DNA from 3 places in the Variovorax sp. UC122_21 genome. Region 1 is predicted to be linked to each of the others. Evidence: riboswitches for the same ligand, from Rfam matches in the RefSeq annotation. Region 1 holds a riboswitch; each other region holds the start of a gene.
What was found. A riboswitch is a leader RNA that binds a small molecule or an ion and turns the genes downstream of it on or off. The one in region 1 is predicted to bind cobalamin.

Region 1 (7,293 bases):
CGTGCTGCGCGACATAGCCGAGGTGGCGCGCGAGCTCGGCCGGTTTCCATTGGTCGAGCGCGCGCCCGAGCAGCGCGATGCGGCCCTCGCGCGGGCGCACCAGCCCGAGCGCGGCGCGCAGCAGCGTGGTCTTGCCCGAGCCGTTGGGGCCGACGATGCCGAACAGGCCGCGCTCGGGGATCGCAAGGTCGATGCCGTCGAGCAGGGTGCGACCCGAGGCCTGCACCCGCAGGCCGTCGAGGCGCAGGGCGTCGGCCGTCATCCGCGCCTCCACAGCAGCAGCGCGAGGAAGAAGGGGCCGCCGATCAGCGCCGTCAGCAGGCCCGCGGGGATCTCGCTCGGGGCCATGGCCGATCGCGCCAGTGCATCCACCAGCACCATGAGGCCGCCGCCCGCGATGGCGCATGGAACGGTGAGCCGCGCATGCAGCGGGCCGATCCACCAGCGCATCACGTGCGGCACGATCAGGCCCACGAAGCCGATCAGGCCGCCCCAGCTCACGGCCAGTGCGGTCGCGAGCGAGGCCACGAGCACGGCACGGGCCGAGAAGGAGGCGGCGCGCACGCCCATCGCATGGGCCGTGTCCTCGCCCAGGCCGAGCGCGTCGAGGCCGCGGCCCAGCGCGCGCACCAGCAGCACCAGCACCAGCAGCACGGGCGCGAGCACGGCGATCTCGCCGCTCGTGGGCGTCTGCACGCCACCGAGCTGCCACGAGATGATGGCGCGCAGGTTGGTCGACTCGTCGCCGAACACGATCACGATGAGGCTGCGCAGGGCGGCCAGGATCGCGGCCAGGCCGACGCCGGCGAGCAGCAGGCGGTTGCTCTGCCAGCCACCGCCGAGCCTGCCGGCCAGCAGCACCAGCCAGCTCGCGCCCCAGGCGCCCGCGAAGGCCAGCACCGGCAGGCTCAGCGCGGTGGGCACCAGCGCCGGCAGCAGCAGCGAGACCGCGGCGCCCACGGCTGCGCCGCTGGCGCTGCCGAGCAGGTAGGGTTCGGCCAGCGGATTGCGGAACACGCCCTGGAACACCAGGCCCGCCAGCGACAGGCAGGCGCCGACGAAGAAGGCCCCGGCCACGCGCGGCGCGCGCCACGCGCGCACCAGTTCGGCCTGCAGGGTGTCGCTGCCCCACCACTGGGTGGGCCAGACCGTGGCGGCACCCACGCTCAGCGCGAGCACCACGGCCGCGGCCAGCAGCAGGAGCAGCACGAGCCAGACCGTGGTCGCCGATGCGCGTCGGCCGTCGGTGGCGTGCCTCATGCAAAGCGCTCCGGATGCAGCGCGCGTGCGTACTGCTCGACCGCCTCGATCTGGCGCGGGCCGGGAATCAGCTTGTGGCCGCGCTCGAGCACGACCACGCGGTTCGTGCGCACGGCGCGCAGCGTGTGCCAGCCGGGGCGCTGGCCGATCAGCGCCGGATCGCGCGGCACCTGCTGCAGCGAGACGATCACGTCGGGGTCGCGCGCGAAGATCGCTTCGGCGCTGACCTGGGCCGCGCCCTGCAGGTCGGCGAACACGTTGCGTCCGCCGGCCCAGCCCAGCGCGTCGTTGCCATAGTGGCCCGTGCCCACGGTCTGGAAGGCGCCGCGCGCGGCGGCCGCCGTTTCGAAATAGACGCTGCGGCGCGGCGCGCCCTCGAGCCGGCGCTCGATCGCGGCCAGCCGCGCCTGCATGTCCTCGCGCACCCGGCGGGCCTGTTCGTCGGCACCCGTCGCGCGCCCGAGCAGGTCGATGTTGCGGAACACCGAGGGCAGGTCGGGATGCGTGAGCACCACGCACGGGAGCTTCGCGCGGTCGAAGGCATCGACCAGCGACAGCGCCGAATGGTGCGAGGGCGTGACCACGAGCAGGTCGGGCTGGAAGGCGGCCACCGCCTCGGCCGAGTAGCCGAGCGCGCCGCCGATGCTGGGCTTGCGCGCGCGCGCCCTCGGGCCAGCGCACGCGCCCGCCGATGGCCACCACGCGGTCGGCCAGGCCCAGCGCCCAGGCCAGCTCGACGTTGCTCGGGAACACCACCACGATGCGCTGCGGCGCGCGCGGCACGACGACGCGCCGGCCCAGCGCATCGACGAGCTCGCGCGGGAAGCCGCCCGGGGGCGCCTGCTCGGCGCCCGCGGGCAGAACGGCCGTCATGCACACCATGCCGAGGATCGCGTCGCGCCGGTTCACGCTCAGAAGGTGTAGCGCGCGCGGGCGAACACCGTCCTCGGCGCACCGGCGTTGCCGGCTTCCCTGTGCCGACAGGTCGTCGGCGATGTAGTACTTGTTCGTCAGGTTGTTCACCCCGGCCTGCAGTGTGAGCGAAGGATTGACGCGATAGGCCACGGCGACGTTGAGCAGCAGGTAGCCGGGCAGCTTCTGCGGATTGACCGCATTGTCGCGGAGGTAGCGGCTGCCGACGTAGCTCGCGGTGCCGGTCACGGCCCAGGCGCCGTGCGCATAGGTCAGGCCCGCGCCCGCGATGTTGTGGGCCGACATGCGCACGCGGTAGCCGCCGAAGTTGGTGCTGCGCGCACCGCTGTCGGTGTAGGTCTGGAAGTCCTTGAGCCGCGCGTCCTGCCAGGTGTAGTGCAGGTAGCCGTTCCAGCGCGGCGTGAGCTGGAACTGCAACTGGGTTTCGATGCCCTTGGTGCGCGAGGTCGCGTTGCTGAAGACGAAGGAGTCGGGGCCATTGCGGTAGGAGCGCTGGCCGTCGATCTTCTCGGCCTCGAACAGGCTGAGCTGGTAGCTCCAGCGGTCGTCCGCCGCGCGGCCCTTCACGCCCACTTCCTTGCTGCGCGTGATCTCGGGCCGCAGGATGTCGGGCACGATCACGCCGCCGCGCGTGTTGAGCGCCACCGCCTGCGGCCGGAAGCCTTCGCTCCAGTTTGCGAACACGGCGTGCGAGGAGGCATCGCCCTGCAGGAACAGCCAGTCCACGCCGGCGCGCGGGCTGGTGTGGCTGCCTTGCTGCGCCGAGATCACCTGCGTGCCCGTGCGGCCCAGCGTCTGCTCGAAGCGGTCGTGGCGCACGCCCAGCGTGAAGCCGACCGGGCCGTACTCGAAGCGGTCCTGCAGGTAGACGCTGCGCACCTCCTGGTCGAAGCGCGAGGAGGTGATGCTGCCGCGCACGCCGCGCGGATCGTTGCGCACGTTGCTCACGGGGATGTCGTAGAACGGCCCGCGGTAGGTGGGCGCGTTGCTGAAGCTCGGCGAGTCGAGGCCCTGCCAGCCGCGCTCGAGATTGAAGCCGGCCTGGAACTCGTTGCTCCAGCCCTTGCCCGCCATCAGGTGCGTGGCCGCGAGCTCGTGGTAGACGCCGCGGTCGGCGGTGTAGCTCTCGGAATAGCCCTTGCTCACGGCCGCGGGCGGCGGAACGATGGTGATGCCGCCGGCGAAGAAGCGGTTGTAGCGCGCGAAGCTGCTCAGGTGGTTGATCGACCAGCCGGCGCCGAGCTCGAAGCGGTTCTTCCACGAGAACGACTGGTAGTCGCCCGTGACGTAGGAGTCGGGAATGCCGTAGTTGTCGCGCGAGGTGATGCCGAAGATCGGCTTGCCGTTGACCAGCGGCACGATCGAGCCGCGGTCGCCGCGCACGCGCGTGTCGTAGAGCTGGAAGCCGGTGGTCCAGTCGCGCGTGACGGCGAAGTCGCCGCCCACCAGCAGGGCCGACTGTGCGCGGCCGGCATCGCGCTGGAAGCCGTTGTAGTCGCTGTTGGCCACGCCCACGTAGAGATTGCCGCGCTCGAAGTCCCAGCGGTAGCGCAGGCTGCCGTCGAGGCGGCCGTGGCTGCCGATGGTGGCCGTGAGGCTGCCGCCCGCGCGCTCGGGCTTCATGAAGAACTGCGCCACGCCGCCGATCGCGTTCTTGCCGTAGAGCGCCGAGGCCGGGCCCTTGATGAACTCGAGCCGGTCCACCAGGTCGGGCGCGATCAGCGTGATGTCGGCATTGCCCTGCAGCAGGCGCAGCGGCACGCCGTCCATCAGCACCAGCACGTCCTGCGTGTCGCGCAGGCCGCGGGTCTCGAAGCGCGAGTAGTAGTTGCCCTGCGTGCCGTACTGCAGGCCCGGCACGCTGCGCAGCGTGTCCTCGAGCGTGACGGCGCCCACCGCGTCGAGCTGCGCGCGTTCGACCGAATAGGTGGCGAAGGGCAGCCGCAGCGTGTCGGCCTCCTGGCGCGTGGCGGTGGAGATGGTCTTGCGGTCGCTGACGGTGGTGGGCGGCAGCGAGCCCTCGGCGTCCTGCGCCGAGGCGACCGAGGCGAGCAGCATGACGCCGGATCCGATGAGGGCTTGGTGGGGTCTGACGCGGCCGCGCCGGGAGAAGTTGCGCACGAGGGTTTCCTTCGGGCCCGCGCTCCCGCGGGCCATGAGAACAACCGGACGCCGAGGGGACCCGCCAGCGACCGGCCCCGCGCCCATGCGTGACCGATACGGCTTGCCTGCACTCCCGCAGCGACCGAACGAGGCGAAGGCCGGTATCCGGGCTTGCGGAGCGCAGCGGTGCATCGGGAGATGCGCCGTTGCCGCGATCCTCGCCTTCCCATGCCGGGGCACAGTGGCTGCGATGCCCGCGAGGGCATCGGCCGTGAGGACCGCGAATCCGCCGACCGTTGCGGGGGCAGCGCAGGACTGGGGTCCGGAGGACCCGTCACCTGCTTCCCGTTTAACGCCGGTCCTGCAACCGGCGCACCTTCGCGCGCGCCGGCTTGGGTGATGCTTTCGTTTGCATCGGCCGGCGGGGCGAGATTATAGGAGCGGCTTGCGCGCCGTCGGGCGCGAGAAAGCTCAGGGCGCGGGCGCGGGAACCTGGGGCAGCCGCACGGTGAACACCACGTAGCCGTCGACATGCGCATAGCCGATGCTGCCGCGGTGCGAGCGCACGATGGCTTGCGCGATGTGCAGCCCCAGGCCCAGTCCGCCCTTGTTGCGCTCGTTGGGCACGCTGCGCTGCTTGAAGGCGCTGAACAAGTCGGGCACCAGCGCGGCGTCGATCGGCGGTGCGCGGTTGGCCACGCTGAACACCACGTGCGCGTCGACCTGTTCGAGCCGCAGGCGCACCGCCTCGCCGGGCAGGCCGTGGTGGCGCGCATTGCTCACCAGGTTGCCGACCAGCTGCGCCATGCGGTCGGGGTCGGCCAGCACGGGCAGCGTCTTGGGTGCCTCGAGCTCGAGCTGCGAACCGGGGTAGGCGGTGCGCGACTCGTCGACCGCGTCCTCCAGCAGCCGCGCCAGGTCGATCTGCACCGGCACCATCTGCAGGCCCATGCCGCTTTGCAGCCGCGAGGCATCGAGCACCTGGCCGATCAGCCGCGCCATGCGGCTGCTCGAGGTCTGGATGCGCTGGCCCAGCCGCGCGCCGGCGTTGCTGCCGTCGGGCAGGCTGCGTTCGAGCAGCTTGGCGGCCATCGTGATCGACTGCAGCGGGTCGCGCAGGTCGTGGCCCAGCACGGCCAGCAGCTCGGTGCGGGCCTTGTAGGTGTCGGCCAGCCGCGCCGCGCTGGCGCGGATCAGCTCGTCGCGCAGCTGGCGCGCGAAGTCGAGATCGTTGGCGCCCCAGGGCACGCTGGTGTCGCGCACCGTCTGTTTCCAGACGTCGAAGGAGCCGCGCGGCGTGAGCCGGGGCCCGTGCGGGCCGCTCACGTAGTGCTTCTCGGGCTTGCCGCCCCAGTTGATGGTCTCGATCTGTTCCTTGCGCGCGAGCACCAGCCAGCCGTTGTCGATCGCGTCGAAGCGCAGCGCGAGAAAGCCGCACCACACGCCGGCCAGCGAGCGCAGGTTCTCGGGCAGTTGCTCGCGCGTGTGCAGCGCCACGATCTGGTCGCCGTTCGTCGAGGCGGTGAGCCACTGCATCAGCGCCGCCGCGGCCTCGCGGGGCATGTCGCCGTCCACGTGCAGCCGCGACTGCTCGGCGATGACCGCCGCCTGCGCGTCGAAGGCGTCGGCCAGCGGGCGCGCCAGGCCGATCAGCGCGCTGAAGGTGTCCTCGGCATGCAGCACCGCCTCGATCAGCGAGCCGCGCAGCTGCGCCGCGCTCGAGGCCCGGCCCGCCTGCTCGCGCGCCAGCAGGCTCTGCACGTTCGAGGCCAGCACCTGCGCGAGCACGTCGCAGGCCATGCGGATGGCGTAGGGCACCTGGTGGGCGCTGCGGTGGTGGCAGGCCAGCATGCCCCAGAGCTGACCGTTGATGACGATCGAGATGCTCATCGACGCGCCCACGCCCATGTTGCGCAGGTACTCGATGTGGATCGGCGACACGCTGCGCAGCGTGCAGTGGCTCATGTCCAGCGGCGGCAGCTGCGGGTCGGCCACGTCGAGCCCGACCGGCGTCGACTGCACGTCGGCGATCAGGCGCAGGGTGTTGATCACGTAGAGCCGGCGCGCCTGCGCCGGGATGTCGCTGGCCGGATAGCGACGGCCCACGAAGGGCTCGAGCGCCTCGTGGCGGCGCTCGGCCACCACCTCGCCGCTGTCGTCGTGGCGAAAGCGGTAGGCCATCACGCGGTCGAAGCCCGTGAGCTGCCGCACGACTTCTACCGAGAGATTGAGCAGGCCGTCGATCGAGCCCTGGCGCTTGAGCCGGTCCATCGCGCGGTGCGCCTTGAGCGCGAAGTCCGACACCGCGTCCGCCGTGGCGTCGCGCGCCTCGAACTCGGCCACCAGCTCGTAGCCGATGCGGTGCAGGATCAGGTCGAAGCGGCGCTCGCCGAGACTCACCTCGAGGTTGATCGGCGACCCCTCGTCGGTATCGACCGCCACCCCGTTGGCCTCGTGCAGCGCCTCGTGCACCAGCGCGTCGCCCATGAAATGGTCGGCCGCAAGGCGCTCGCCCAGGGCGGGCGCCGTGTCGCCGAGCAGCTCGCGGGCGTTCGCGCTGACGCGCGTCAGCGTGAGGGTCGAGGCATCGAACGCGAACAGCGCGCCGTGGGGCTGCACGAGGCCAGGGATGTGGATGGGCTCGCTGTCGCAGTTGGCCAGCGTGACGGGCTGCGTGGACGTGGAGTGGGGCGGCCGTTCCAAGGGGCGGTGGGCGTCTTGCGCGTGAGTGAGGTGAGGGAGCCACGGACCGCGCCGGGCGCGGGGAGGGGACATGGCATTTTGCCTGAGGCCGGGCGGGCGCCGGTCGGGCTTTACCGTGGGGCGCGGGCGGGTTCCGGGGCGAAAATGGCGCCGGGCCTCGCGAGCAGGCCCGCACTTCCTGAAAGACAACCTGCATGCAATCTGCCGACGCGGCGACCTTCGACGAGGCCTACTACCGGCGCTACTACTTCGACAAGAAAACGAAGGTGGTCGACCCGCAGCACGCCGAGCGCC
Region 2 (7,293 bases), on a different replicon from region 1:
TCCCAGGACATTCATTCGTTCATCAACCCAAGGCAAGAAGAAGGAGACAAGAGACATGAATGCATCGAACCCCGCGCGCGAGCGCCGCCCCCTGCGCCTCGCCGCGGCCGCCGCCCTGGCCATCGGCCTCGTGGCCGCGCCCTGGAGCGCTTCGGCGCAGGGCGCCTGGCCCGACAAGCCGATCGTGATGGTGGTGCCGTACTCGGCCGGCGGCCCCACCGACGTGGTGGCGCGCATGCTCGCGGTGCCCATGGGCAAGTCGCTGGGCCAGACGGTGGTGGTCGAGAACACGGTGGGCGCCGGCGGCACCATCGCGCCGACCCGCGTGGCCAAGGCCGCGCCCAACGGCAACACCATCCTGATCCACCACATGGGCATGGCCACCGCGCCCGCGCTCTACAAGAAGCTCAACTACGACCCGCTCAAGGACTTCGAGTACATCGGCCAGGTGATGGACGTGCCGATGACCCTGCTGTCGCGCAAGGACTTCCCGGCGAACAACTTCCAGGAGCTGCTGACCTACGTGAAGGCCAACCGCGACAAGGTCTCGCTCGCCAATGCCGGCGTCGGCGCGGTCTCGCAGCTGTGCGGCATGCTGTTCGCGCACCAGATCGGCGTGCAGCTCACGACCGTGCCCTACAAGGGCGCCGGCCCCGCGCTCAACGACCTGATGGGCGGTCAGGTCGACCTGCTGTGCGACCAGACCACGCAGACCGCGCCGGTGATCAAGGACGGCACGCGCGTGAAGGTGTTCGGCGTGACCACGCCCAAGCGCCTGTCGAGCATGCCCAACCTGCCCACGCTCGACGAGCAGGGCCTCAAGGGCTTCGACGTGAAGGTCTGGCACGGCATCTACGCACCCAAGGGCACGCCGCCGGCGGTGCTCGACAAGCTCAACGTCGCGCTGCGCGCCGCCCTGCAGGACGACATGGTGAAGCAGCGGCTGGCCGAGCTGAGCTCGGAGATCGTGCCGCTCGACAAGCAGACGCCCGAAGGCCTGCGCACGCACCTCGTGGCCGAGATCGACAAGTGGGGCAAGGTGATCAAGGCGGCCGGGGTACAGGCCGACTGACGCCCCTGGCCGTCAGCCCGCGCGCAGCACCTGCTCGAACAGCGCGAGCAGGTGGCGCGCGAACAGGTCCATGTTCGCGGGCCGGTCGTTGCCGCCGGTCTCGATGGTGCGGCTCTCGGACACCCCGTCCGGCCCGCCGACCACCGCGAGGCAGACCCGCCCTGGCGCATCGCCATAGGGGCTGCCCGACGGACCGGCCGCGCCGGTCTCGGCGATGCCCCAGCCCGAATGATGGCTGTCGCGCATGCGCCCGGCGATCAGCAAGGCATAGGGCTCGGTCTCGCCGCGCAGGCCGGCCATGTCCTCGGCGGTGAGCCCGAGCAGCGCGCGGCCCGCGCGCCGCGAATAGACCACCGCGCCGCCGCGGAAGTAGGCCGAGGCACCGGGGATCGCGAGCAGCGCGGCCGACACCAGTCCGCCGGCCGAGGACTCGACCACCGCCACGGTCTGGCCGCGCTCGCGCAGCAGTGCGCCGACGCGCGCGGCGATCGCGCCCAGCGGCTCAGGGTTTGCCGCCTCGGGACTTACGCTGACACCTGCAGTCATACTTTGGAACTCCTTCGAAACGAAGCGAACGCAAGAGCGTATGCGCCCCGCGTGGAGAATGATGGAACAGCGCTGCGCGAATACATCGTGACACCCGATAAACACCCCAGGTCAGTGTTTTTCCCGAGACGGAGGGTGGTCCGAAACTCGCTAGAGTGAAGGCGGCCGTTCAAAGGCTTTCGACAAGTACACACAAGGAATTTCTCATGAGCAAGAAAGTTGCATATGTCACTGGAGGCATGGGTGGCATCGGAACAGCCATCTGCCAGCGTCTCCACAAGGACGGCTTCCGCGTCGTCGCCGGTTGCGGCCCCACCCGCGATTATTCGAAGTGGCTGGCCGAACAGAAAGCCCTGGGTTTCGAGTTCCACGCCTCGGTCGGCAATGTCGGCGACTGGCAGTCCACGGTCGAGGCCTTCTCGGCCGCGAAGGCGGCGCACGGCGCCATCGACGTGCTGGTCAACAACGCCGGCATCACGCGCGACCGCATGTTCCTCAAGATGACGCCCGAGGACTGGAGCGCGGTCATCGAGACCAATCTCAACAGCATGTTCAACGTCACCAAGCAGGTGGTGGGCGACATGGTCGAAAAGGGCTGGGGCCGCATCATCAACATCAGCTCGGTCAATGGCGCCAAGGGCCAGGCGGGCCAGACCAACTACTCGGCGGCCAAGGCCGGCATGCACGGCTTCACGATGGCGCTGGCCCAGGAGCTCGCGGGCAAGGGCGTGACGGTCAACACCGTGAGCCCCGGCTACATCGGCACCGACATGGTGAAGGCCATCCGCCAGGAAGTGCTCGACAAGATCGTCGCCACGATCCCGGTCAAGCGCCTGGGCGAGCCGAGCGAGATCGCTTCCATCATCGCGTGGCTGGCCACCGACGAGGGCGGCTACTCGACCGGCGCCGACTTCTCGGTCAACGGCGGCCTGCACATGCACTGAGCGAGCTTCGCGAGAAAACACAAACCCGCTTCGGCGGGTTTTTTCATGCCCGCAGCTCTCCCAGCGGACAACCGGAGCGCAGCGCTTCCCGTGCACAGGGCACCGGGTACTCCCCGCAGCGAAATCAAGGAGGAGGCCGAAGGCCGGGGGACATTCGCGGAGGGGAGTACCCGGTGCCCTGTGCACGCGCCCCGAACGAACAGGTCACGGCCATACCCCGGCAAATGCAACCGCCTTGCATACGTGTAATGAACGAGACCCCCACGTTCCTGCAAAATCGGCCGATGCCCCACAGCGTCTCACTCATCAACACCATCGCCGCCGGCCTCGGCCTGGCCCTGGTGCTCGGCTTCTTCGCCGCGCGCCTTCGCCTGCCGGCCCTGGTCGGCTACCTGCTGGCCGGCGTCATCATCGGCCCCTTCACGCCCGGCTTCGTGGCCGATGCCGGCATCGCCGCGCAGCTGGCCGAGATCGGCGTGATGCTGCTGATGTTCGGCGTGGGGCTGCATTTCTCGCTCGACGACCTGCTGGCCGTGCGCAAGATCGCGCTGCCCGGCGCGCTGCTGCAGATCACCGTGGCCACGCTGCTCGGCGGCGCGCTCGCGCTCTGGTGGGGCTGGAACCTCGGCGCCGCGCTGGTGTTCGGCCTGGCGCTCTCGGTCGCCAGCACGGTCGTGCTGCTGCGCGCGCTCGAGAGCCTGGGCATTCTCGATTCCTTCACCGGCCGCATCGCCGTCGGCTGGCTGGTGGTGGAAGACCTCGCCATGGTGCTGGTGCTCGTGCTGCTGCCCCCGCTCGCCGAAACCCTCGGCGGCCGTGCCGCCGGCACCGATGCCTCGCCGCTGTGGCAGACCCTGGGCCTCACCCTGCTGCAGGTCGGCGGCTTCGTCGCCCTCATGCTGATCGTCGGGCGCCGCGTCTTCCCGTGGATCCTCTGGCAGGTCGCGCGCACCGGCTCGCGCGAGCTGTTCACCCTGTGCGTGGTGGCCGCCGCCGTCAGCATCGCCTTCGCCTCGGCCGCCCTGTTCGGCGTCTCCTTCGCGCTCGGCGCCTTCTTCGCCGGCATGGTCATGCGCGAATCGCAGTTCAGCCACCGCGCCGCCCAGGAATCGCTGCCGCTGCGCGACGCCTTCGCCGTGCTGTTCTTCGTCTCGGTCGGCATGCTGTTCGATCCCTCCGTGCTGCTCGAGCGCCCGCTGCAGGTGCTGGCCGTGGTGCTGGTGATCGTGCTGGGCAAGTCGCTCGCCGCCTGCGGCCTGGTGCTGGTGCTGCGCTATCCGCTGGCCACCGCGCTCACCGTCAGCGCCAGCCTGGCGCAGATCGGCGAGTTCTCGTTCATCCTCGTGGGCCTGGGCGTCTCGCTGGGCCTCATGCCCGCCGAGGGCCAGAGCCTGATCCTGGCCGGCGCCCTGATCTCCATCGCCACCAACCCGCTGTGGTTCAGCCTGATCGCGCCGCTGCAGAAATGGCTGCATGCCCATTCCTCGTTCGCGCGCCGCCTCGAGGCGCGCGACGACCCGCTGGCCGAGCTGCCGATGAGCACCGAGGCGCGCTATCTCTCGCGCCAGGTCGTGCTGGTCGGTTATGGCCGGGTCGGGCGCCGCATCGCCGCCGAGCTCAAGGCGCACGACATCCCCTACGTGGTGGCCGAGCAGAACCGCGAGCTGGTCGAGAAGCTGCGCGAGGAGGGCGGTGCCGCCGTCTATGGCGACGCGGCCGATCCGGCTGTGCTGATCCAGGCCCACATCGCGCGCGCCCGCGTGCTGGTGGTGGCCACGCCGGCCGCACTCAACGTGCGGCAGATGATCGAGACCGCGCGCACCCTCAACCCGACCATCGAGACCGTGATCCGCAGCCACAACGAAGAGGAAGCGGAACTGCTCACGCGCGAAGTCTCGGCCACCGTCTTCCTCGGCGAGCACGAGCTGGCCCAGGCGATGGCGCGCGACGTGGTGCGCCGCGCCGTGGCGCCGCCCGCGCCCAACGGCGCCCATGGCACGCCGAGCGTGCCGGCCGCGCCGGCCTGAACGCCCTGGTTCTAGAGGTCCTCGATCACCAGCGTGCGGTAGCGCTGCGCGATCGAGTAGGGAACCGTGCGCACCACCTCCATCATGCGTTCGGCGTCTTCCTGCTCCTCGGTGCGCACCAGCAGCGCCGTGTGGCCTTCGCGCGCCAGCTTGGTGTAGGCGCGCACCGTCGCGCCCTCGGTGCCCGCGGAGGGCAGGGGGTTGTCGGCCTCGGCCACCGTCGGCGTGATCTCCGCCAACACCGTCGCGGGCGGCAGCAGGAAGATGTCGTCCGCGCTCACGCCCTTCTCGACGAGCCCGCGGCCGACGCGCTCCGCGTCCTCGGCGTTCCCGAACATCACCATCGAATGGCCGGTGGGATAGAAGGCGCCGCCGATGGTCGCTCGCATCTTGGAATCCAGGGTGAATCGCTTCATGGGGCCTCCTGTCGTCTGGGCATGCGGCGTGCCGCGGGTGTTTGATCCATGGGCAAAACTTAGGTCGCGCACCAACGCCCGCCTGTAGGAGAAGCCCGGAAGCTGGGAACGGTGGGCGCCACCGGCTGGCGCAGGAAGCTCACAGGGTTTTCGCCGGCGGTGAACGTGATCGAGTGCACGCGCGTTGTGACAGGGCGTGTCTACGATCCGGGCGGCCCGCCCCCATCGCCAACGCCTACCTTCCAGAGCTTCGCGTGAACACCATCCCCGCCACCCTGTCGCCGTCGCCCCGCAACCTCGCGCTGACCGTTCACGAACTGGAGCCCGGCGAGTTCTATTGGGTGCTGATGGAGGCGGTCGACGATGCCGCGGGCGAGGGCGCGGTGCATTCCTACCTGCCGCTCGAGGCGGCCATCGAGCCGCATACCAGCTATTCCAATGCGCTGGTGGCCGGCGTCAGCGTGCTGCGCCGCCTGTTCGGCGCCGAAGGCCCCGGCCGGGCGCGGGACACCCGTACGCCCGACGAGCCCGCGCGCACCCGCTCCCTATAATTCCCGCCGTTCGGTGCGGCCTTTCTTCCGAGGAAGGAAGGACGCACCGGCACCACGGTTCGAAGGTGCCCCGCCCGCCATGCATGCCACGGCCACGGGGTTAAACGGGAAGCAGGTGCGACGCGTCGGTTCACGGATCGACGCCTCCATTCCTGCGCTGCCCCCGCAACGGTCAGCGGATCTGGACGTCCTCACGCCATGCCCCCAGGGCATCGGCAGCCACTGCGCCCGCAAGGCGTGGGAAGGCGAGGGCTTCCGCAACGGCGCTGCAGTTTCGACTGCGCGCCTTTGCGCTCCGCGAGCCCGGATACCGGCCTTCGTCACCGCCTCGGACGCTGCGGGAGTGCGTGTCCGGGCCGCCGGCCGGCGAAGCGCTTGCTTTGCCCGCCGCCGGTCCCGGCCATCGATCGACTTCCCGCCGCGTCCACATTCGGTCAGAGAACCTGCGGGGACGCGGGTCGGAGGAGAAGTCACATGGATCACGCATCGCCGTCGGGCGATCGCACGGGCGCGGCCGGCCGCCGCCCGCGTCACCGCCACCGGGGCCGCCCGGCCGCCCGCCGCCTCGGCGGCATGTCCGCCGCCATCGGCCTGGCCTTCGGTGCCGGCAGCGGCTTCGCGCAGCAGGCCGCCACCAGCCTGCCGCCCGTGCAGGTCGAGGCCGGCGCCCAGGGCGCGCTCTCGCTCGCCGAGCCCACGCAGACCGGCAGCCGGCTCGGCCTTACGCCGCTCGAGACGCCCGCCAGCATCGAGGTACTGACCGGCGAAACCCTCCGCGCGCGCGGCGATGTCTCGATCGTCGACGCCGCCACCCGCGCCACCGGCATCACCGGCTCGCCCGCGCCGGGCAACGGCGGCACCTCGATGGCCGCGCGCGGCTTCTCGGGCCATGGCTCGGTGATGCAGCTGTTCGACGGCACGCGGCTGTTCGCGGGCGCGGGCACCGTCACCTTCCCGTTCGACACCTGGTCGGTCGACCGCATCGAGGTGCTGCGCGGCGCGGCCTCGGTCATGTACGGCGAAGGCGCGATCGGCGGCGCGATCAACGTGGTGCCCAAGAAGCCCACGCGCGGCCCGATCCACAACGAGGCGCTGCTGAGCTACGGCTCCGACGCCACGCGCCAGGCCGCCTTCGGCAGCGGCGGCGCGATCAACGACAAGCTTTCGTACCGCTTCGACATCAGCCACCGCGCCACCCACGGCTTCATGGCGCGCGGCGAGGGCGAGAGCCTGGCCGTCGGTGGTGCGCTGCGGCTGGACGTCTCGCCCGAGCTGCAGTTCACCCTGTCGCACGACGAGGGCCGCCAGTCGCCGCAGCGCTACCAGGGCGTGCCGCTGATCGACGGGCGCCTCGACGGCCGGACCCTGCGCCAGAACTACAACGTCGACGACGCCGAGCTCAAGTACGACGACAAGTGGACCCGCCTCGACGCGCTGTGGACGCCCAGCGATGCCGTCACCGTGCACAACCAGCTCTACCGGCTCGCGAGCCAGCGCCACTGGCGCAACAGCGAGACCTATACCTTCAATGCCGCCACGCGCCGCCTGACGCGCGGCGACTACCTCGAGATCGGCCACGACCAGGAGCAGGTCGGCAACCGCACCGACGCCACCTTCCGCCATGAACTGTTCGGCATGAAGAACCAGGTGCTGGTGGGCTTCGACGTGAACCGCATCGACTTCACGCACCTCAACGACTCGCCCTACGGCGGCCGCTCGGTGGTCGATCCCTTCGTC
Region 3 (7,293 bases), on a different replicon from region 1:
GGTCACGCGCGAGGACTTGGCGAGCAGCACCACGTCGGGCTTGAGCGCCACCACGGCCTCGACGTTGGGGTCGATGCCGCCACCGAGTTGCGGCAGGCCGCGCACCGGCGCCGGCGAATTCGAATAGCGGTCGACGCCGACCAGCCGCGCGCAGGCACCGAGCGCGCAGACCGATTCGGTCAGCGAGGGCAGCAGCGTCACGATGCGCTGCGGCGGCTGCGGCAGCTCCACGCTCACGCCGCGTTCGTCGACCACCTCGAGCGCGCTCGCGGGCGGCGACCACAGGCCCGTGGCGAGTGCCAGTGCCGCCAGCGCGGCGACGAGAAAGCCCTTCATCGGCCCGGCTCCTTCAGGGTCAGCGGCAGCCCGGCCGCCATCAGCGTGACGCGGTGGCAGACGCCGGCGACGTCCTGGTTGAGCCGCCCCAGCGCATCGACGAAGGCGCGCGTCTCGCGGCCCAGCGGGATCACGCCCAGGCCGATCTCGTTGCCCACCAGCACCACGGGACCGCGCGCATCGCGCAGCGCGCGCCAGCAGCAGGTTGATGTGCGCGGCGGGCGTGCGCGAGACCGGCCGCGCGCCCTCGGCGCGCAGCGGCATCAGCAGGTTGGTGAGCCACATCGTGAGGCAGTCGACCAGCACCAGCGATTCGGGCGTGCTCTGGGTCACGATGGCGCGCGCCAGCTCGACCGGTTCCTCGATCGTGCGCAAGCTGGGCACGCGCTCGGCGCGGTCGGCCTGGTGGCGCACGATGCGTTCGCGCATCTCGTCGTCGTAGGCCTGCGCGGTGGCGATCAGCACCGCGCGGCGCTGCTTCGGCGCGGCCGCGAGCCAGTCGGCCGCGCGCTGCTCGGCGCGGCGCGACTTGCCGCTCTTCTGGCCGCCGAGGATGAATTCGTGTTCAGGCGTCAACGCGATGCTCCTGGGCAGCCGGTGCCCCGGTTTCGAGCGGCGCGGCATCGAACAGCCGCGCGGTGGCTTCGGGACTGGAGGCGAACCAGGCGTGGAAATAGCTCGCGCGCACGCTGCCGCGCACGTAGAGCGCCTCGCCATCGGCCGTGCCTTGCGGGCGGCGCGAATGGGCGGCCGGCACGAGCGATGTCTCGCAGCGCGAATAGTGGAAGGTGTGGCCGCGCAAGGTGTGCGCGCCCAGCGCGAGTGCCTGCGGGCCGAGGCCGGCGAGCCGCTTCTGCAGCGTGACGCGGCCGGGCAGCAGGCTCCACAGCGCATGCACCTCGACGTCGCCTCCGTCTCCGGGCACCGCGATCTCGTCGAACAGCGCCATCATCCCGCCGCATTCGGCCCAGATCGGCCGGCCCGCGGCCGCATGGGCGGCGAGCGCGGCGCGCAGGTCCGAACGCCGCGCGAGCGCGGCGGCATGCAGCTCGGGATAGCCGCCGGGCAGCCACAGCGCATCGCAGTCGGGCAGCGCCTCGCCGGCCAGCGGCGAGAAGAAGACCAGCCTGGCGCCGAGCGCGTTCAGCGTGTCGAGGTTGGCCGGGTAGATGAACGAGAAGGCCGCGTCGCGCGCGATGGCGATGGTGCGGCCCGCGAGCAGCGGCGCGATCGGTGCGACCTCGTTCGCGGGCGGTGCCTCGAAGCGCACCCGCGGCAGCTGCAGCGACCCGAGCGGCGTGCCGGCCAGCGCATCGGCCACGCGGTCGAGCCGCTCGGCCGCGTCGCCGAGCTCGTGCGCCGCCACCAGGCCCAGGTGGCGCTCGGGCAGCGAGAAGCCCGCGTCGCGCGGGCAAGGCGCCGAGCCAGTCCGCGGGCTCGCGCAAGGCGCCGCGCAGCATGTCGGCATGGCGCTCGCCGGCCACGCGATTGGCCAGCACGCCGGCCCAGGGCAGAGCGGGCCTGAAGCTCTGCAACCCATGCGCCAGCGCACCGAAGGTGCCGGCCATCGCATGGGCGTCGATCACGGCCAGCACCGGCAGGCCGAAGCGCTGCGCCAGATCGGCCGCGCTCGGCGTGCCGTCGAACAGGCCCATCACGCCCTCGACGATCACCAGGTCCGACTCGGCCGCGGCCGCATGCAGCCGCGCGCGGCAGTCGGCCTCGCCGGTCATCCACAGGTCGAGCGAATGCACGGGCGCGCCGGTGGCCAGCCGCAGCCAGTGCGGGTCGAGGAAGTCGGGCCCGCACTTGAAGGCGCGCACGCGCCGACCCTGGCGCGCATGCAGCCGCGCGAGCGCGGCGGCCACGGTGGTCTTGCCCTGCCCCGAGGCGGGCGCGGCCACGAGCACGGCGGCGCAGGTCGCCGCGCGATCGGGCAGGTGCTGGCTTACTGGGGCGTCCACTTCAATCCGACGTACGCGTTGCGGCCACCGGTGACGTAGCCGCGCGCGAGCATGTAGTCCTTGTCGCCCGCATTGTCGATGCGCGCGACCAGGTCGACGTCGCGCACGATCTTCGTGCTGGCCACGAGGTTCAGCAGCGTGTAGCCGCCGAGCGTGCGCGTGTTGGCCGCGTCGTCGTAGCGCTGGCTCGAGGTCTGCACCTCGGCGCCCAGGGTCCAGCCGCCGAGGCGCCAGTCGGCGCCCAGCGTGGCATAGCGCTTGGCGCGGCGCGCGAGCAGCTTGTCGGTGGCCAGGTCCCGCGGGTCCTGGAAGTCGAGCGAGGCGCGCAGCGTGACGTCGCCGATGCGGTGGCCCCCCGACAGCGTCACGCCCTCGTAGCGCGCCCGCGCGGTGCTGCCGTAGCAGCCGAAGGACGAGGCGCAGCCCTTGGCGGTCGAGTCGAACACGATCAGGTTGCGCACGTTGTTGCGGTACGACCACGATGCCCGCGTGGGTCGGGCCGTCGGTGTACTTGAGGCCAAGCTCGACGTTGCGGCTAGCTTCGGGCTGCAGGTCGGGCTTGCCGTATTCGCTGAAGCGCTGGTAGAGCGTGGGCGCGCGGAAGGCGGTGCCGGCCGAGGCGGTCACGCGCAGCTTCGGCGTGATCGCGAAGCCGTAGGCGGCGCTGCCGGTGGTCTTGCCGCCGAACTCGCTGTCGTCGTCGTGGCGCACGTTGAGCTGCAGCGAATGCGGGCCCTGCACGAAGCCGTAGCCGAGCGAGACCGCATCCTGCGAACGCTTGCGCGCCAGGCCCTTGTCGGTGGCGCTGGTGGGCGCGTTCTCGAGCCGGTCCTCGCGGCGCTCGAGCGCGGCCGTCACCAGGTGCGCTCCGAAGCGCAGCTCGTTCTGGAACAGGTAGCCGCGCAGCCGGGTCTCGGTGCGGTAGTACGAGGGCATGGTGCTGTAGACCGACTGCGAATCGGTCACCTGCAGCCGCGTGCTGTAGACCTCGTTCCACTGCGCCGACCAGGTCAGGCCGCCGGTGCGCAGCCGGTTGCGGCTCTGGTCGTCGAGGTGGTCGGCCGGCGGCTTGCTGCCGGACTTGGCCGCGTCGTAGCGCGCCTGCGTGTCGCTCGACAGCGCGGTGGCCTCGAGGCGCTGGCCGGGCGCGATCTGCCAGCCCAGGCGCACATTGCCCGAGGTGGTGTTGTAGCCGTCGCGGTCGGGGCTGGTGAAGCCGTCCTTGGGCAGGGTGCGCTTCTCGAGCGGCTGGATGTTGAAGCCGCGGCTCTCCTCGTGGGCCACGCCGAACGAATAGTCGAAGGCATTGGCCTTGCCGCTGATCGCGGCCTCGGTGCGCGAAAGGCCATGGCTGCCGAAGCCCACGCCGATCGAGGGCGACACGCCCTCCTCGCCGCGCTTGGTGAACAGCTGGATCACGCCGCCGATGGCGTCGGAGCCGTAGACCGCGGCGGCCGGGCCGCGCAGCACCTCGATGCGGTCGATCTGCGCCAGCGGGATGCTCTCCCAGGCCGCGCCGCCGGTGGCCTGCGAGTCCACGCGCACGCCGTCGATGTAGACGGCGGTGAAGCGCGTCTCGGCGCCGCGGATGTAGACGCTGGTCGAGTTGCCCACGCCGCCGTTGCGCACGATCTGGATGCCGGCCTGGCGCGCGAGCACGTCGGCCACGCCGGTGGAACCGCTGCGCTCGATGGTCTCGCGGTCGATCACCGAGACATCGGCCACGAGGTCCGACAGCGGCTGCGCGGTGCGGGTGGCGGTGACCACCGTTTCGCCGAGCGCGCCGGGCTGGGCCTGCGCCGAAGCGGCCAGCGGCAGCTGGGCCAGCAGCAGGCCGCCGAAGGCCGGCACCAGGGCCAGCGGCAGGCCGGCCAGGCGCATGCCGATGCGGGACGCGGGAATGCGAGCGCGCGAACGGCGCGAGAAGGAAACGCAGGAAATCATGGAGTGAGCGAGCGAACGTCTATGCCCCTTGCCGGCCTCCCCGCCGACGCCCGGGGCGCCATTGGCTCGTGCATGCATCGACGAAGCGAAGGGCATGCGCGAACCGCCTTGTTGGCCGGTATCCGGGCTGGCAGACCGGCCCTCGCCGCCTTCCCAGGCGCCTGTTTCAGGGCGCCCAGTGGCTCGTGTGGAGAGGGTGGCGCCTTGCGGCGCCGTCTGCTTGACCGTTGCGGGGGCAGCGCAGGCGGCTTCGGTGCCGGCGCGCGGCCGGTCCCTTCACTCCTGCTTCCCGTTGAACCGCGGCGCGTGAACCACGCCGCAGGCACCAACGGGCGAGATTGCTAGGCGCTGCGCCGCGCGCTTTAAGTCGAAAGTTGCGTGCGCCCGACGGTCGACGGGCCTCGCGCACCGGCTCGCGCACTAACATCGACAGGCTATGCGATGCCCTCACCGCACCCCCGCATGACCCTGCACTCCTCGCCGCTGCTGCGCCTGCGCTCCGCCCTGCAGCGCCTGTTCGGCGTCTCGGGCTGGCAGTCGATGCTGCTGTGGTCGATCGTCGCCGGCCTGCTCGGCACGCTCGCCACCGAAGGCTTTCGCGCCGCGCTGCGCGGCTTCGAGCACCTGGTGCTCGGCCCCGGCGACAGCCTGGTCGCGATGGCGCGCGCGCTGCCGTGGTGGGCACGCATCGCCTTCCCCGCCGCGGGCGGCCTGGTGGCCGGCGGGCTGCTCGTGCTCGCCAAGCGCGTCGCTGTGCGCAGCGCCACCTCCGACTACATGGAAGCGATCGTGCTTGGCGACGGCCGCATTCCGGTGGCGCAGACGCTGGTGCGCAGTGCCTCCTCGCTGGTGAGCATCGGCACCGGCGGCTCGATCGGCCGCGAGGGCTCGATGGTGCAGCTCGCCGCGCTGGCCGCCTCGCTGCTGGGCCGGGTGTTCCGCTTCCCGGTCGAGCGGCTGCGGCTGCTGGTGGCCTGCGGCGCGGCGGCCGGCCTCACGGCCGCGTACAACGCGCCGATCGCGGGCGCCTTCTTCGTCGCCGAGATCGTGCTCGGTTCGATCGTGATGGAGAGCGTGGGACCGATCCTGATCGCGGCGGTGGTCGCCAACATCGTGATGCGCGCCCTGCCCGGCTACCAGCCGCCCTACCAGATGCCGGTGTTCCCCGAACTGCATGGCGCCGAGATCCCGCTGTTCGCGCTGCTCGGCTTGCTGCTGGGCTTCGCGGCCGCGGGCTTCCTGCGCGCGCTGCAGGGCAGCCGGGCGCTGTTCGCGCGGCTGCCGTTCGCGCTGCCGTGGCGGCTCGCGCTCGGCGGGCTCGCGATGGGGCTGGTGTCGGTGCCCTGGCCCGAGGTCTGGGGCAATGGCTACAGCGTGGTCAACGCGGTGCTGCACACGCCCTGGACCTGGACCCTGATCGCCATGGTGCTCGCGGCCAAGCTGGTCGCCACGCTGGCCACGGCCGGCTCGGGCGCGGTGGGCGGCGTGTTCACGCCCGCGCTGTTCTTCGGCTGCATGGTCGGCGCGCTGTTCGGCCATGCCGCGCAGGCGCTGTGGCCGCATGCGGTGTCGGCGCCCTATGCCTATGCGGTGGTCGGCATGGGCGCCTTTCTCGCGGGTGCCACGCAGGCGCCGCTGATGGCGATCCTCATGATCTTCGAGATGACGCTCAACTACCAGGTGATGCTGCCGCTGATGCTGGCCGGCGTGATCGCCTATTTCGTCGCGCGCTCGGCCAATGCGGGCTCGATGTACGAGATCACGCTGCGCCGGCGCGAGCAGCAGGACGAGCAGCTGCGGCTGCGCTCGCTGCACATCCGCGACCTGGTGCAGCCGGCGCAGACGGTGGTGGGCCCCGAGGCCGATCGCGAGGCGATGAGCCGGCTGTTCCTGCAGCATCCGGTGAAGTACCTCTACGTGGTCGATGCGAACCAGCGCTACCTCGGCGTGGTGCCCCTCTCCGCGCTCGGCACGGCCGCGGCCGAGGTGCGCGCGGCGGACCTGCTGTCGCAGGCCATCGCGCCGATCACCGCCGACACCAGCCTGGGCGAGGCGCTGCAGCGCTTCCTCGAGCACCTGGGCGAGCGGCTGCCGGTGATCGAGAGCGCGGCGAACCCGGTGCTGCTGGGCGTGGCCGCCAAGAGCGCGTTGCTCGCCACCTACGTGCGGCTCAGCGAAGTTTGATGGCGCGGCGCGCAGGCCGCAGAATGCCGTGCCAGGCGCGGCGGGTGCCCAGGAGGACCGCCGCTTTCACGGGAAACTACAATCGCGCACCATGCCCGCCTCCAGCCCCATCGACCAGATCGCCGAGCGCGTGGAACGCCTGCTCTTGCGTCACGAAGAGGTGCAGCGCACGAATGCGCTGCTGCAGGAACAGGTCGATGCGCTGACGCGCGAGCGCGATGCGCTCAAGTCGCGGCTCGCGGCGGCGCGCACGCGGCTCGATGCGCTGCTCGAGCAGCTGCCGGCCGTACCTCCCTCCGAAGATTCCCCCGCATGAAGCAGATCGAAGTTCAGATCATGGGCCAGAGCTATCTGCTCGGCTGTCCCGATGGCGGCGAAGCGCAGCTGCGCGACGCGGTCGAACGCGTGGATGCAGCCATGTGCAAGATCCGCGACGCGGGCAAGGTCAAGGCGCGCGACCGCATCGCGGTGCTGGCCTCGCTGAACCTGGCCTTCGATCTCGCGGCGCAGGAAGCCACGGCGAAGGCCGCGCCGCCCGCGGAGCCGGCCCCGACTCCGGCCGCGGCACCCGCCGACGACGGCGCGGTCGATCCGAAGGCCACGCAGCTGATCCACAAGCTCGACCAGGCACTGGCCGGCGACGGACATCTGCTTTAAGCGTTACGCGCTTTCTTTCTCTCGCTTGCAGAGATCGGCGCGCACTGCAAGAACTTCGATGCAAACCTGCCCGCTGCGCAGGGACTCCCCCGCAAAAAACCGGAAAGTGCCCGGGCGCGAAGGCGTAAAATCGATCCTGTCTGCGGTGCGCGTTGGGCTTTATATGTCCTTGTTCCAATGCTCTACGGAGCCGGGCTTGGTATATCGC

Region 2: another riboswitch for cobalamin. It lies ahead of ACHMXE_RS31240 (TonB-dependent receptor); the one in region 1 lies ahead of ACHMXE_RS08215 (TonB-dependent receptor).
Region 3: another riboswitch for cobalamin. It lies ahead of ACHMXE_RS25685 (TonB-dependent receptor domain-containing protein); the one in region 1 lies ahead of ACHMXE_RS08215 (TonB-dependent receptor).

The regions. Positions count from the first base shown of each region.
Region 1 covers NZ_CP172003.1:1,588,978-1,596,270, forward strand. The annotation lists gene ACHMXE_RS08200 (ABC transporter ATP-binding protein) at 1-262, opposite strand, end outside; gene ACHMXE_RS08205 (FecCD family ABC transporter permease) at 259-1,260, opposite strand; gene ACHMXE_RS08210 (ABC transporter substrate-binding protein) at 1,257-2,066, opposite strand; partial or broken gene ACHMXE_RS08215 (TonB-dependent receptor) at 2,332-4,488, opposite strand; cobalamin riboswitch at 4,450-4,676, opposite strand; gene ACHMXE_RS08220 (ATP-binding protein) at 4,768-6,999, opposite strand; gene ACHMXE_RS08225 (trans-aconitate 2-methyltransferase) at 7,194-7,293, shown strand, end outside.
Region 2 covers NZ_CP172004.1:3,968,674-3,975,966, reverse strand. The annotation lists gene ACHMXE_RS31270 (tripartite tricarboxylate transporter substrate-binding protein) at 56-1,072, shown strand; gene ACHMXE_RS31265 (CinA family protein) at 1,085-1,618, opposite strand; gene phbB (acetoacetyl-CoA reductase) at 1,825-2,562, shown strand; gene ybaL (YbaL family putative K(+) efflux transporter) at 2,847-4,589, shown strand; gene ACHMXE_RS31250 (hypothetical protein) at 4,601-5,005, opposite strand; gene ACHMXE_RS31245 (hypothetical protein) at 5,260-5,556, shown strand; cobalamin riboswitch at 5,603-5,890, shown strand; gene ACHMXE_RS31240 (TonB-dependent receptor) at 6,031-7,293, shown strand, end outside.
Region 3 covers NZ_CP172004.1:2,828,779-2,836,071, reverse strand. The annotation lists gene ACHMXE_RS25700 (ABC transporter substrate-binding protein) at 1-336, opposite strand, end outside; partial or broken gene ACHMXE_RS25695 (bifunctional adenosylcobinamide kinase/adenosylcobinamide-phosphate guanylyltransferase) at 333-960, opposite strand; partial or broken gene ACHMXE_RS25690 (cobyrinate a,c-diamide synthase) at 902-2,276, opposite strand; partial or broken gene ACHMXE_RS25685 (TonB-dependent receptor domain-containing protein) at 2,285-4,244, opposite strand; cobalamin riboswitch at 4,340-4,589, opposite strand; gene ACHMXE_RS25680 (ClcB-like voltage-gated chloride channel protein) at 4,707-6,428, shown strand; gene ACHMXE_RS25675 (hypothetical protein) at 6,520-6,744, shown strand; gene ACHMXE_RS25670 (cell division protein ZapA) at 6,741-7,085, shown strand.